4 regions of the Ruegeria sp. H8 genome follow, and region 4 is predicted to be linked to each of the others. Evidence: riboswitches for the same ligand, from Rfam matches in the RefSeq annotation. Region 4 holds a riboswitch; each other region holds the start of a gene.
The links. A riboswitch is a leader RNA that binds a small molecule or an ion and turns the genes downstream of it on or off. The one in region 4 is predicted to bind cobalamin.
Positions count from the first base shown of each region.

Region 1: another riboswitch for cobalamin. It lies ahead of ACR0A2_RS06030 (DUF1636 family protein); the one in region 4 lies ahead of ACR0A2_RS21100 (hypothetical protein).
Region 2: another riboswitch for cobalamin. It lies ahead of ACR0A2_RS21945 (DUF4198 domain-containing protein); the one in region 4 lies ahead of ACR0A2_RS21100 (hypothetical protein).
Region 3: another riboswitch for cobalamin. It lies ahead of ACR0A2_RS12610 (DUF1636 family protein); the one in region 4 lies ahead of ACR0A2_RS21100 (hypothetical protein).

Region 1 is NZ_JBQFNY010000001.1:1,221,679-1,225,098, reverse strand. It holds gene cobN (cobaltochelatase subunit CobN) at 1-541, opposite strand, end outside; gene cobW (cobalamin biosynthesis protein CobW) at 547-1,602, opposite strand; gene ACR0A2_RS06030 (DUF1636 family protein) at 1,604-1,975, opposite strand; cobalamin riboswitch at 2,068-2,274, opposite strand; gene ACR0A2_RS06025 (SLC13 family permease) at 2,501-3,420, opposite strand, start outside.
Region 2 is NZ_JBQFNY010000018.1:19,954-23,373, forward strand. It holds gene ACR0A2_RS21940 (ROK family transcriptional regulator) at 1-1,024, shown strand, start outside; cobalamin riboswitch at 1,146-1,344, shown strand; gene ACR0A2_RS21945 (DUF4198 domain-containing protein) at 1,476-2,261, shown strand; gene cbiM (cobalt transporter CbiM) at 2,268-2,879, shown strand; gene ACR0A2_RS21955 (cobalt ABC transporter permease) at 2,876-3,420, shown strand, end outside.
Region 3 is NZ_JBQFNY010000004.1:238,599-242,018, forward strand. It holds gene ACR0A2_RS12600 (ABC transporter substrate-binding protein) at 1-427, opposite strand, end outside; gene ACR0A2_RS12605 (ABC transporter ATP-binding protein) at 444-1,217, opposite strand; gene ACR0A2_RS12610 (DUF1636 family protein) at 1,214-1,570, opposite strand; cobalamin riboswitch at 1,669-1,865, opposite strand; gene ACR0A2_RS12615 (D-lyxose/D-mannose family sugar isomerase) at 1,966-2,529, opposite strand; gene ACR0A2_RS12620 (carbohydrate kinase family protein) at 2,648-3,420, opposite strand, start outside.
Region 4 is NZ_JBQFNY010000015.1:8,779-12,198, reverse strand. It holds gene rsgA (ribosome small subunit-dependent GTPase A) at 1-173, shown strand, start outside; gene ACR0A2_RS21105 (alpha/beta hydrolase family protein) at 213-1,070, opposite strand; cobalamin riboswitch at 1,204-1,425, shown strand; gene ACR0A2_RS21100 (hypothetical protein) at 1,517-1,924, shown strand; gene ACR0A2_RS21095 (protein-tyrosine phosphatase family protein) at 1,916-2,428, opposite strand; gene ACR0A2_RS21090 (DNA polymerase III subunit gamma/tau) at 2,600-3,420, shown strand, end outside.

The DNA.
Region 1 (3,420 bases), on a different contig from region 4:
CACATTCGGGCAAGGTCTTGGCGCCCATCACCGGACCGGCATAAAGCCCCGCCGCCAAAGCCATCTGTGCCAGCGCCGCCTGTGCCGCGACCTCGCCGCCGGTATCGCACAGATGCGCCAGACGTCGCAGGGTCGAGACCGGCAGGGTGGAATAGTCATCCAGCCGCGTGTCCTCGCGCCCGTCAGCGGGCAGCACTGCCAGCGCGATGCCCTTGGCCAGCGCCAGCGCCAGAACCTGCTGCAACCCATAAGGCCAGTAGGGGACGCCGCCGATCAGCCGGATCAGAATGCCCTTGGCGCCCTCCAGCGTCTGCTCGACATAGGTATCGACCGACAACGGGTGTTTCAACGCCGTCAAATTCGCCAGCCGCAGGGTCGGCATTCGCCCTTCCGGTCCGCCGCCGCGATGCCAGCCAGCCGCGAAAGCCCCCAGATCGCTGTCCGAAAAGGACAGCACCACCAGATCCGCCGGGCTCTGGCCCAGATCGGTTGGGGTCTCGGTTTCCTCGAGCCCGTGGCTTTCGCGGAAGACGACGTGCATGTGTCTTACTCGGCAGCCTCACGCACACCCACGAGGATTTCGCGGATTTCCGCCTCTTTGATATCGTCATGCTCGGCGATGACGACCAGACGCGAACGACGGTCTTCACCGGGTTCCCACGGGCGGTCATACTGGTGCCGTACCCGCGCGCCGACCGCCTGAACCAGCAGGCGCATGGGTTTGCCCTGAACGGCGGCATACCCTTTGACGCGCAGGATGTTCAGTTCATTGGCGAGGCGTTCGATATTGGCGATCAGTTGGGCCGGATCGGTCTGCTCGGGCAGCTCGACGATGATGCTTTCGAAATCGTCATGCTCGTGATCGTGATGGCCGTCGTGATGCGAGGGGCGGGCGTCCATGTCATCCTCGGCGGCGGCTTCCAGACCCAGCACAACGCGCACGTCCACGGCACCTTCGGCCACTTCGACGACGGGCAGGGGGCGCGGCGCCTCGGCGGCGATGATCTCGCGCGCTTTGGCCACGCCTTCGGGGCCGGCGAGGTCGGGCTTGGTCAGCAGGATGATGTCGGCGCACGAGATCTGATCCTCGAACACCTCGGACAGGGGCGTTTCGTGGTCGATCGAGTCATCGGCCATGCGCTGGACGTCCACCGCTTCGACATTGGGCGCGAAACGGCCTGCGGCCACAGCCTCGGCATCGGCCAAGGCGATCACGCCGTCGACGGTGATCTTCGAGCGGATGTCAGGCCAGTCGAATGCCTTGAGCAGCGGTTTCGGCAGGGCCAGACCGCTGGTTTCGATCAGGATATGATCCGGGCGCGGCTCCAACGCCATCAGGGCCTCGATGGTGGGAATGAAATCATCTGCCACGGTGCAGCAGATGCAGCCATTGGCCAGTTCCATGATGTTTTCCGCCGGGCAATCAGGAATGGCGCAGGATTTCAGGATGTCGCCATCGACGCCTACATCGCCGAACTCGTTGACCACGACAGCAAGGCGCTTGCCCTGTGGGTTCTGCATCAGGTGACGCACCAAAGTGGTCTTGCCCGAGCCCAGAAAGCCGGTGATCACTGTGACGGGGAGTTTTTCGAGGTTCGACATGTCAGGCTCCAATGGGGGGAATGCGCGAGGCACAGTTCTTGCGAAAATGTTCGGGGCGTTCGCGCCATTTCACCAAACCATCTTCAGTGGCCAGATACTTGGTCGCGCCGTCGACGATGACGTCGACATGATCTGTTTCGTTCAGGTTTTCATACACGAAGGTCCAGCGGCCCGGCCCGCGCAACACGATCGAACAGCCTTGATCGCAGTTTGACAGGCATTCAACGGCTTTCAGGGTGACACCGTCGGGCAGGTCTGCCTGTTCCAGGGCCTTGTGCAACAAAGCGCCCGGGCGTTGCGCGTCATCTTCGACAGGCAGGCCGCGACGGCAGGTGGTACAGACCAGCAACTCGACTGGTGCGGTCTCGGTCATGTCTCTCATCCCCCCAAATCCTCTTCGCGGGGGACGGGGTTTCATGCGGGCCACGATTGGTCATGGACCCGACACCGGAACACCCCGCCCGGTTTCAACTTCGGTTGTTGGCAGGTCTCCCGGCTTGCGGATGCCAGAGGCGGGCCTCTGTCGGATGTCCCGCCTTCCCGGCTTTCGAGCCAGTGGCATTGGGCATCCTCTCCGTTCACGGTCGCGGGGGCGGCTGCGTTTGGCGGCAAGACCGTTGACGCATTCCCTTTTCATCGGCTGTCACCGACACCAACGAAAGGGACATGCGGCACCGCTGGCCTGCTTGTCAAGCGAGTCGCGCGCAACAATTATGCAGAGGCATGGAAAGCGACCTGTGGGCGCCGATGGGCGGCATGGTGTGCCGGGACCCAGCCTGAGATGGGCCGGGCGACGAAAGGTATCTCAGCAAGGGGCGTAGACTGTGGCGAACTGTTGATCGACTGAACCTGTCCAGATGATGGGTAAAGACCACCGAACCCCCTGGATCCTCTTGCGCTAATAGATGACGTTTATCATGAGCAGCGAGACGACCAGAAACAGCGCCGTCATTATTCCGCCGGAGCGGACGAAATCCATCACCTTGTATCCGGCCGGACCCATGATCAACGCGTTTACCTGATGGGTTGGGATGATGAAGCTGTTCGAGGTCGATATGGCGACCGTCAGGGCAAAGACGGCCGGGTTTCCACCCGCCGCCACCGCAATCGATACCGCCAGAGGCACCAGCAGAACTGTGGCCCCCACATTGGACATGACCAAAGAAAAGGCCGTCGCCAGAACGGCGATGCCGGTTTGCAGCGACCAGAGCGGCCAGCCGTCCAGAATTATCATGATCTGCTGCGCGATCCACGCGGCCGTGCCTGTGTTCTGCACGGCTTGTCCCAAAGGTATGAGGCAGGCGAGCAGGAATACGGTGTTCCATCCGACCGCGCGGTATGCCTCGTCCACGCTGAGCACACGGGTCAGCATCATGCCCACCGCGCCGGTAAGAAGACAGAGTGAAAGCCGGACATCCGTGAACAGGATCAACGACAGCGAAATGGCGAAGAATGCCAGGGCCCAGCCGACTTTTTGCGGCCGCAGCTCGTCCTGAGGAAAGTCCGTCGTCACAACGACGAAATCCGGATCTCGTTTGATCCGCATCAGGTTGTCCCATCTGGTATGTGCCACAAGCATGTCGCCCGCCTGAAACTTTTCGAGCCCGATCTGAGTGGATTCGTGATCCTCGGTCTCGACATGGCTCAGCGTCTCTTCGCCGCGGTGAATGGCCAGCAGCGACATCCCGTAGGTCTTGCGAAACAAAAGCTCGCGGGGGCATTTGCCGATCAGCTTGCTGTCGGGCGTGATGACCACCTCGGCCACGCCTGCATTGGTTGGGGCGAACTCTTCGACGAAAATGTCCAAATCCGGAAGAA
Region 2 (3,420 bases), on a different contig from region 4:
CGTTTCCGTCATCATGCGGCTGTTGGAGAAGGATGGTTTGCTGTTGCGCGGCGAGCCGGTCCGCGGGAAAGTCGGGCAACCTTCCGTTCCCATGCGCCTCAACCCGGATGGTGCGTTTTTCTTTGGGCTCAAGGTCGGGCGCCGCAGTACCGAGCTGGTTTTGACTGACTTTGTCGGAAATGTGCGGCAGCGCGAGCGGCGAACCTATGACTATCCAACGCCGAAGGCCACTTTGGAGTTTTCCACTGAGAGTCTGGGCAAAATGATGTCATCCATGTCGCCCGAGGCCAAAGGCAGGATTGCGGGTCTTGGAATTGCCATGCCGTTCTATCTGTGGGACTGGGCCCAGACCCTTCAGGTTCCTCAGGAAGAAATGGACCCGTGGCGCGTATCAGACCTGAAGGCTGACCTGGCGCGTCGCCTCGATATTCCGGTATTCCTGCAAAATGACGCCACTGCGGCTTGTGGGGCGGAATTGGTATTCGGTCCGGCTGATGGGCCAAGGGATTTCCTGTACTTCTATATCGGGTTTTTCATTGGCGGCGGTGTGGTCCTCAATGGCGCGATCTTTTCGGGGCGTGGAAACGCGGGGGCAATCGGCCCCTTGCCTGTGCCCGATGGCGCGGGCGGTGTCAGACCGCTCATCGATGTGGCCAGCCTTTACGTGCTCGAGCGTGCAATCACCACGGCAGGTGTCACGTCGCATTCCATCTGGGAAACGACCCAGCGTTGGGATGTGCCAAACGTTCAACTGGAAAACTGGTTGAAACGGACGGCAAGCGGGATTGCCCATGCGATTGTCTCATCCTGTAGCCTGATAGATTTCGAATGCGTGAAGATTGACGGCTGGATGCCGCAGGACATCAAGGCGCGTTTGGTTGAAATGGTGGAAGACAAACTGTCCGAGCTGAACATGACCGGGCTCGAGCGCCCCGTTGTGCTGGCAGGAACCGTAGGCCCGGAAGCACGCTCTTTGGGCGCGGCAAGCCTGCCCTTGTCGGAGAGGTATCTTTCAGAAGCTTAGACAGGAACGAACCCTGCCGCCTTGGACGTTTCACAAACTGGTTCACTCTCGCAAACTGCCGAGCTCATTATTTTCGATGGCCGTAACACATTTTCGTTGACGGAAGGCTGAGTTGTCTGGCAAGCCGCTCGGCATGTCCGGTTCCGGGGCTTGCTCTGGAATCAATAGGGAATGCGGTGCGGGCTCTGGCCCAAATCCGCAACTGCACCCGCAACTGTAAGCGACGAGCAGGGCTGAAACGCCACTGGGGTTTGCCCGGGAAGGCCGGTCCAACGCTTTGACCCGCAAGTCAGGATACCTGCCGGACATGTGCCCTCTAACGGGCACTCCTAATCGACGACGGGATGTGCGTCGGACCAGGATGCCTGAAAGGGTAATTTGGCGTTGAATGTCCCGTGGTCAAAACGAATTTCGCGCCGGGATTTGCGCGACGGGACAAGGACGACTGTTCATGAAAACGCTGCTCAGCGCAGCCGCTGCCGCGATGGCTCTTCCTGCCATAGTAAATGCGCATTTCCTTTTGGAATACACCACCGACACCATGATCGAGAAACCGGGCGATGTACCGGTCAAACTGATTTTCTGGCATCCGTTCGAGAATGGCCATGTCATGGATCTTGAAAAGCCGCAGGAATTCTATGTGATCCACAACGGTGAAAAGACCGATTTACTGGACACGCTGGAACCTATCCGGTTCACCGGCGGGCAGAACGAGGGCGCGGCGTTCAAAGGCAGTGTCCCGGTCAAACGGTCGGGCGACTATGTGCTGGTGACGGTTCCTCAGCCTTATTACGAGGAATCCGAAGACATCTATATCCAACAGCTCACCAAAGCCTTCCTGAACCGCAACGAATTGCCGACCGATTGGATGAATCCCGTGGGTCTGCCGACCGAGATTATCCCGCTGAACAAGCCGACCAACATCATCGCGGGTTCGACTTTCACGGGCCGTGTGCTGGCTGATGGTCAGCCGGTTGCGGGGGCCGAGATCGAGATCGAATACATGGCAGCCGAACCCGACATGGAAAGTTCGGCCGCTTCTGCACCGAAGGCGTCACCAATGCCGGGTGGTGCGGTGGTCGCAATATCTGACGACAACGGGTATTTTTCGTTCGGCGTTCCAAAAGCCGGTTACTGGGGTTTCGCCGCCCTTGGTTCCGGTCCGGCAACCGAACATGAGGGCAAAGAACTCAGCCAGGATGCGGTCATCTGGATCCGCGCCTGGGATCTGGAGTAACCCCAAATGCACATCGTCGACGGAGCCCTTTCCAACCCGGTTGTAATTGGCGGCGCCATAGCCGCCGCGGGCGGGATCGCCATGGGTCTCAGGTCTCTGGATCTTGATCGCATCCCCACTGCGGGCGTGCTGTCAGCCAGTTTCTTCGTGGCATCGTTGATCCACGTGCCCATTGGTCCGTCGTCGGTCCATCTGATCCTCAACGGCATGGCCGGGCTGCTGCTTGGTTGGGCCGCATTCCCGGCTTTGTTCGTCGGGCTTTTGCTACAGGCGGTCTTTTTCGGCTTTGGCGGGTTGACGGTGTTGGGGATCAACACCGTCAATATCGCCTTTCCCGCGGTGGTGGCCGGAATGTTGTTCGGTCGTCTGATCGCGCGTGGAACGCCTTTGCAAGGTGCGATTTGGGGGGGCATCGGCGGCGCGTTTGCGATTGCGGCGACAACCGGCATGGTCGCGTTTTCGCTGGCGCTGTCGGGGGATGAATTTCTGCCTGCCGCCAAGCTTGTTTTCTTCGCCCATATTCCTGTCATGGCCATCGAGGCGATTTTGACCGGGTTCGCCGTGTTGTTGGCACGCAAGGTCAAGCCCGAGCTGTTTTTCAGAGGAGCAGCCACATGAAGCATCTGGTTGTCATACTGGCCATGTGCTGTTCACCTGTGCCTGCCCTGGCGCACAAGGTCATAGCCGGCGTTTTCGAGTCGGGAGACGTCATCGAGGGCGAAATCGGCTTTTCCAACGGCGACATGGCAAGCGGCACCGAGGTCATTGTCACCGGCCCGGATGGGGCCGAGCTGGGTCGATCGGTAACGGATGCGGACGGTTTCTTTGTCTACACGCCGACCTCGGCCGTGGCGCACACCTTCTTTGCCGACCTTGGCGCCGGGCATGTGGCCGAAGTCACGATGTCTGCCGAAGATGTCGCGCGGATCATGGGCGTTGCCGTGGCAGAGAACGGTGATTCATCTTCGGCTGCTGTGACGCAGGCCAGCGGTTCGGTGGCGTCTCTCAGCGCCGAAGAACAGCAGGTTATCGCCAAAGCCGTACGTGACGAATTGCGCCCGCTCAGGCGCGAGATTGCGGCCTATCGCGAACAGAATGACCTGCAAACCATCCTTGGCGGGATCGGGTACATCGTTGGTCTGTTCGGTCTGGGCTTTTA
Region 3 (3,420 bases), on a different contig from region 4:
TGTCCAGATGCACGCAGCTTTCGGTCAGGATCATGGTCTTGATACCAAAGGGTTCCAGCGTGTCGGGCGTGACATCTCCGCCGGGTTTCATGCCATAGTACCAACCGGCAAAAAACAGATCGGGTTCGACGGCCACAAGGTTTTCAATCGTCGGGTATTTGGGGGCAAGCTCTGGGATGTCGCCGCGCTGAGCATCAAAATCAGGGCTGGTTTTATACCAACCCGTAATTCCGGTAAGACCCACGATCTTGTCCTGAAGGCCGAGCGCAAAGGCCATATCCGCCATGTTCATGTCATGCACGACCAGACGTTCCGGCGCCGAGTCAAAAACCAGCGGTTCACCGCAATTGTCCACGGTGATGGCTTCCGCTGCCGCGCCACCTGCCAAGCCAGCGAAAACAACCACCGGCCAAAGTTTCTGCATCATATTTAAGTTCCTGTTATTATGACAGTTTCCGTTTTCGGATATCCAGTGCGGGGATCATGCGGCCTTCGTGCTGAAAGCACAGGTAATCCACGCCGAATGTCTCGCGTACCCGGTCTGGGGTCAGAACTTCGCCAACAGGCCCGAACCCTGTCAGACGCGTAGCCTTCATCAACGCCACATGGGTGGCGAATTCCGGGATCATGACCAGATCATGGACGATCATGACGACCGTTACCCCCAGATCAGCGACCAGAGACAGCATGTGCCCCTTGGCATCGGGGTCCAGATGGTTGGTTGGCTCGTCCAGAAACAGCAAGGACGGGTTCTGGGCCAACGCGCGCGCGATATGTGCGCGCTGACGTTCTCCGCCGGACAGCTGACCCATCGTTTTGTTGGCAAAATGCGACAGCTCGGTCGTCGTCAGAACCCGTTCCAGATCAGCCTTGTGCTGAGCCATCGAACGTTCGTCTTGAATCGGGATTTGCCCCAGCGCAACATAGTCTTGCAGGCGCATCCGCCCGTCAGGCATTTCCTGCTGCCCGACCACAGCAATGGAGCGGGCACGTTGGCGGGCGGACAGGGTCCGAAGGCTTTGACCTTCGATCCAAACATCACCCAAGGCAATCCGTTCGATCCCGCACAGCAGTTTCAGCAGAGTGGTCTTGCCGGCGCCGTTCGGCCCTGCGATTGCCAGAATTGATCCTTCTTCCAGACGAAAGGACACATCCTGCAACAGGATATCACCATTGAGCGCATAGTACTTCAAATTCTCGGCAACCAGAAAACTCATGAAGCGCCACCAGACGGCAATGCGGGTATTCGCGACAAGGTCTTTGCGAAAAGGGCAGGGGGGCGGTCCGAGGCGCTGGTCCAGCCATCGTCACTGTCGCCGAACTGGGTCGCGAATTCGACCAGGGCGGACAGGTCGTGTGATGTCGTGATATCGCCAAACAGGTACTGCGCTTTTCCCGGGGCCTGAAATCCGACGGTCATGGCCCGTTCACAACCTGCCATGCACGTCACCATTCGGGTTTCAAAACCGTCAGGCAACCGGGCATTCAGCACGTCTTGCGCGGCCTCGGCAGACATCGCCCCCTGACATGTTGAACAGATCAGAACGTAGTGATCAGAATAGCAGGTCATAGCCATCTCCGTCGTTTGCCAGACGCAGACAGAGGGCACATACCCAGATATTACGCAAACGCGCCATCAAGCCTCCTTCCGAGACGCCCCGCCTCGGGTTGGTTCATAGTGCGATGGCAGGTCTCCTGACTTGCGGGTCGTTGCTTGGCCGACCTTCCCAACCCATGCGGGTCAGTGGTGAAGTGGCGTCGCTCACCGCTTACAGTTGCGGGGGCAGTCACGGACTTGGCACATTCCAGTGCCGCACCGTGTTCCCATTTTCATCCCTTATGGAACCATCCCGCTCAGCTAGTCTGGCAATGCCAGACTTGTCAAGCGGCAGACGAAGGCGTTGGTAGATGGAATTGCGACAGCTGACCCAGCTGTCCTGCTGCGCCAGCCCGGACCGAACGGTGTCAATAGTCTGATACAAGAAGGAAATCCGGTTCGGAATCTTTCTCGACCTTTGAAAACCGTGGAATTGGCTTTTCAAACCCAATGTCGGTGCGGTCGTTATTCACGGTCGATACCTCGCCAATAAGGCAATCGCCGCGCTCGGCCCAAAAAGCGTGCCAGATGCCGGGCATCAGAGTTACGCTTTGCCTCGGCTTCAGCCGCACGTACTCTTGGGGTTGCAAGGTTACAGGGCAGGCATCGCTGGGGACCGTCACCGGGTTGTCGCGGTCGACGCCACCGTTTGGATCCGACGCATGAATTTCCAGAACGAGATCGCCGCCGCCCCGGTTGATGATGTCTTCTGCCTTGATAATATGCCGGTGCATCGGAGAAAGCTGATTGTCTTTCAAGATCAACAGTTTTCTGCACAGAGCATCCCACGCCCGGATTTCAGATCCTTCGTCTAAACCAGTGCGTAGAGTGAACGGGAATAGGCAATGTTCGTCGAAATGGCCTTGTGCGTAATTGGTAATGTTCCATCCCAGCCTGCGGCTGCGGACAGTTTCGACCAAAGAGATGCGCATTTTCTCGGGCGATCAATCCGCAAAGAGCGGCTACGCGGCGCCGAAAGATTGAATGAACGCCTGGGCCTAGGGCTTGATGTGGTTGATTTCGGATCGTTTCATCATGCCATCCCGCAGATCAAAGTTCGTGCGCCCAAGGGGGTTCCGCCCCGGCTCGGGAAACGGTCACGGCCGCAACGTCAGCGCCCAGTTCCATGGCTGCTTGCAGGCTTTCAACCGTCAATCCGCGCAGACCTGACTTGGTCAGATGCCCTGCGCGGCTGAGCTCGGTCAGAACGCCGGCGTTGAACGTGTCACCTGCGCCGATCGTATCGACCACTTCAACGGGTTTCACAGGAACCGAGACTTCGGAACCATCCGCCAGGTAACCGTGCGCCCCGTCACTGCCACGCGTGACGATGACAACGGAAGGACCCGCTTGCAACAGCACAGACGCTTTTGCGGATTCGGCTTCAGCGCCCGGAATGATCCAGTCCAGGTCCTCGTCTGAAACCTTGACGATATCCGCACGCGAGATCATGCGGTTCAAACGCGTCCGAAACCGGGTTTGATCCTTGATGAAATCCGGGCGGATATTCGGGTCCAGCATCACTGACCGGTCGGAACCGTGGCTGTCCAGAAGGGCGGCATAGGCATCTGCGCAAGGTTCACACGCAAGGCTGATTCCACCGAGATACAGGGCAGAGACAGCAGGAAGCTGATCGGGCATGTCTTCGGGCAGCAACATCCGGCCCGCGGTGTTTTCATCGACAAAGCTGTAAGTCGCGTGTCCATCCGAGAGCTGCACAAAGGCAAGCGTGGTGGGACGGTCCGAGATGATCACATGTGTCGTGTCCACATGGCTCGCTTTCAGCGCATCAATCAATTGCTGGCCGAACATGTCCGATGACA
Region 4 (3,420 bases):
AAAAGGCAATAAGCCACGGCATGCTTGATCCGGCTCGATTGGACCGGTGGCGCAAGCTTCGGCGCGAAGATCAGCGCAATTCTGAGACCGTCGCGCAGTCCCGGGCGCGGGACAAAGCGTTCGGCAAGATGGTCCGTGGTGTCATGAAGGAAAAGAAACTTCGCAACCGGTGATGGCGGGTCGGGGCCTGGCCCGTTCTGCGCCGCGTCTGATCAAGCGATCAGTCGCGGCCAAACCGCTGCATTGCGCCGGGCAAATGCTCCGATATGACCAACCTCGGACAACCCGAAATCGGCAGGGTTCAGCAGGTGGCGGTTGGCATCGGGGCCGTAAAGATCCGCAAGCCGCCAAACCGCGTCCGGCGGCACCATCTGGTCGTCCTCGAAGGTGAACAAATCCACGGGCGTTCCAGAATCCTTCCACTGCGCCGCAGGTAACTCATGCCCGATTTCAGGCACATAATTCAAAGTTGCGGTACACCATTTGCGCCACTGCCAATAGACCGATGCCGGCAGATCCGAGCCGAACCCGATCGCCTTTCCGGGAAGGTAGCCAAGGGCTCGGGCCAAAAGCGGGGCATGACCATACCAGAACAATCCTGCCAAACCCCGATAGGGCCACGGGTGGTCGCTTACGGTTACCAGCCCCGAACAAACACAGATCATCCGGTCAATCAGATCGATATCCGGCTGCACAGGCCCCAACATCGCGCCGATCGAATGACCGATGGTCCAATGCTGCGAATCGGGAAACCGTCTGCGCATTTCCGCCCGTGCCGCGGGCATGTCGATCAAGGCCCAATCCGCCATGGTCGCACGCGATTCTTTCAGGCGGCCAGTCAAGGAATGCCCGTAATCGCGATAGTCATAGGTCAGGCAGGCCATACCCTGCTCGGCAGCAAGCCATCGTGCGAAATGACGGTAATAATCGCGCGGCACACCCGTTGCACTGTTCAGCACGACGACGATTTCGGGCGAGGTCAGCGGGCTGTACAATCGGGCAGACAGTGTTTTCTGCCCGGACGGAAAGCGAAACTCTTCGGTCAATACCGTTTGCTCTGTGTCCAACATGATCTCTGGCTTTGCGCTTGGTAAATCCGGTTTCCGAACCTCAACGCCCTCGACACTATGCATGAACCGACACCGTATCCAGCATGACCAAGCGTCCGGTCAAAAGATCGGCTTGACTCGATGCGTGCTCAAACGCTAGCGGTTGTGTGATGGTTTCCGGCCTCCACAAGGGGTCGGGATGAAAAGGGAACACGGTGCGGTAATGTCTGGTCAAACAGGCAACAACCAAATCCGCGACTGCCCCCGCAACTGTAAGCGGTAAGCGATGCCGAAACACCACTGGCCCCGAAGGCTGGGAAGGTCGGCAAAGCGATGACCCGCAAGTCAGGAGACCTGCCATCGGAAACGAAACCGAAACTCGGGCGGGGTGTCCGGGCAGGTCCTGACGGCATCACGATGTCCCACCTGTCTCAAATATCCTGTCCACCAAGCGCGGAGGGCGCAGGATGATCTGGAAGACAAAAACACATGAATTCAGTGCGACAGTATGTCAGCGGACGGGCAAAACCTGCCCCGCTTTGGCGCGGCTGGCGCGCTCGATATCCGAAGCCATGGCCCAGGCGACCTCGGCCACAAGTGACGATTTCGAGATTGAGGGCAGCAGCGAGCTGTCACATTGCACCGAAGGATGTCATGCAATTTTCCGCGCGCGATCAGACAGCCTTCGTGTCTTTTGCGGCACGCAGCCCGAAACCGCGATTGAGCCGCTGAACGGCTATGCCGACCTGATCTTCGGAAACACGTTCAGTGCGATGCCATCCGGCGTCGTGAATCCCCCACCCTGCGCGATGATCGAAGTTTCCACGATCCGGCCTCGGAAACCTGTTTGCGCGCCCGCGCAGATTTCAATCTGAATCCAGACTGACCTGTGCCTGGGCGCGCCGAGAGGCCCAGGCCAGTTGCGCATCCGTTTCGACGGCGCAAGGGCGCACCGCCCGCAATCGTTGCAGCGCCATGTCCGCGCGTTCGCCGCATTCGACCATCAGCCGCAGGACAACCATACCTGACCTGCCACATCCCCCGCGGCAGTGCACCAATACGCGACCTCCGCCGGACAGCGCGTGCCGGGCCGCGGCGCTGACGGACGGCCACGCGTCATCAATCGCTTTTGTCGGCGCTCCGAAATCTTCGATCGGCAGGTGAACCCATCGGCTGGCGCGGCTTTGAATATCGCTGCCAAATTCCTGCGCCCCGTCCTGAAGCATTTCGACATCCGTCGTCATCGAAACAACAAGCCCCGGCTGCCAGGCTGCGATCATATCCAGATCGCTGGAGTAATCTCCGCCGCGTCCGGGCATCGAGGTCAGTGCCAGCGTTCCGCCACCGACTTGCAGGGCGTAGATCACCAACTGCGACATGAATCCTGTCCTCCCCAAAGAACTCTTTACAAAAATGAGCCGTTAAATCCGCTGATGCAGTCTAGTGCGAAAGCGACTCGTTTCTAAATCAAAAATCATCGCGCCCCGCTGTGGACGCGGGCAACGGTGGCCACTACGCTGTGCCCAAGCACCGAATCCCAACGAGAAGACATGACAGACAGCTCCAGCCCCGCCTATCAGGTTCTCGCCCGCAAATATCGCCCGGAAACCTTTGCCGATCTGGTGGGTCAGGATGCCATGGTGCGCACCCTGAAAAACGCGTTCGCGGCCGACCGGATCGCGCAGGCCTTCATCATGACCGGCATTCGCGGCACCGGCAAAACCACGACCGCAAGGATCATCGCCAAGGGGATGAACTGCATCGGACCCGACGGAACCGGTGGCCCCACGACCGAGCCCTGCGGTCAGTGTGAACATTGTGTCGCCATCATGGAGGGCCGCCATGTCGACGTGATGGAGATGGACGCCGCCAGCCGTACGGGCGTCAACGACATCCGCGAGATCATCGACAGTGTCCGCTATCGCGCCGCCAGCGCGCGTTACAAGATTTATATCATCGACGAGGTTCATATGCTCTCGACCAGCGCGTTCAACGCGCTGCTCAAGACGTTGGAAGAACCGCCCGCGCATGTGAAGTTCATCTTTGCAACCACTGAAATCCGCAAAGTGCCTGTCACCGTGCTGTCCCGCTGCCAGCGTTTCGACCTGCGCCGGATCGAACCCGAAGACATGATTGGCCTGCTGCGCAAGATCGCCGAAGCGGAAAACGCCCAGATCGCCGAAGACGCGCTGGCGCTGATCACCCGAGCAGCGGAAGGATCGGCCCGGGATGCGACCTCGTTGCTGGATCAGGCGATTTCGCACGGGGCTGGCGAGACGACCGCCGATCAGGTCCGTGCAATGCTTGGACTGGCAGACCGTGGCCGGGTTCTGGACCTTATGAATATGATCCTGCGCGGTGATGCCGCCGG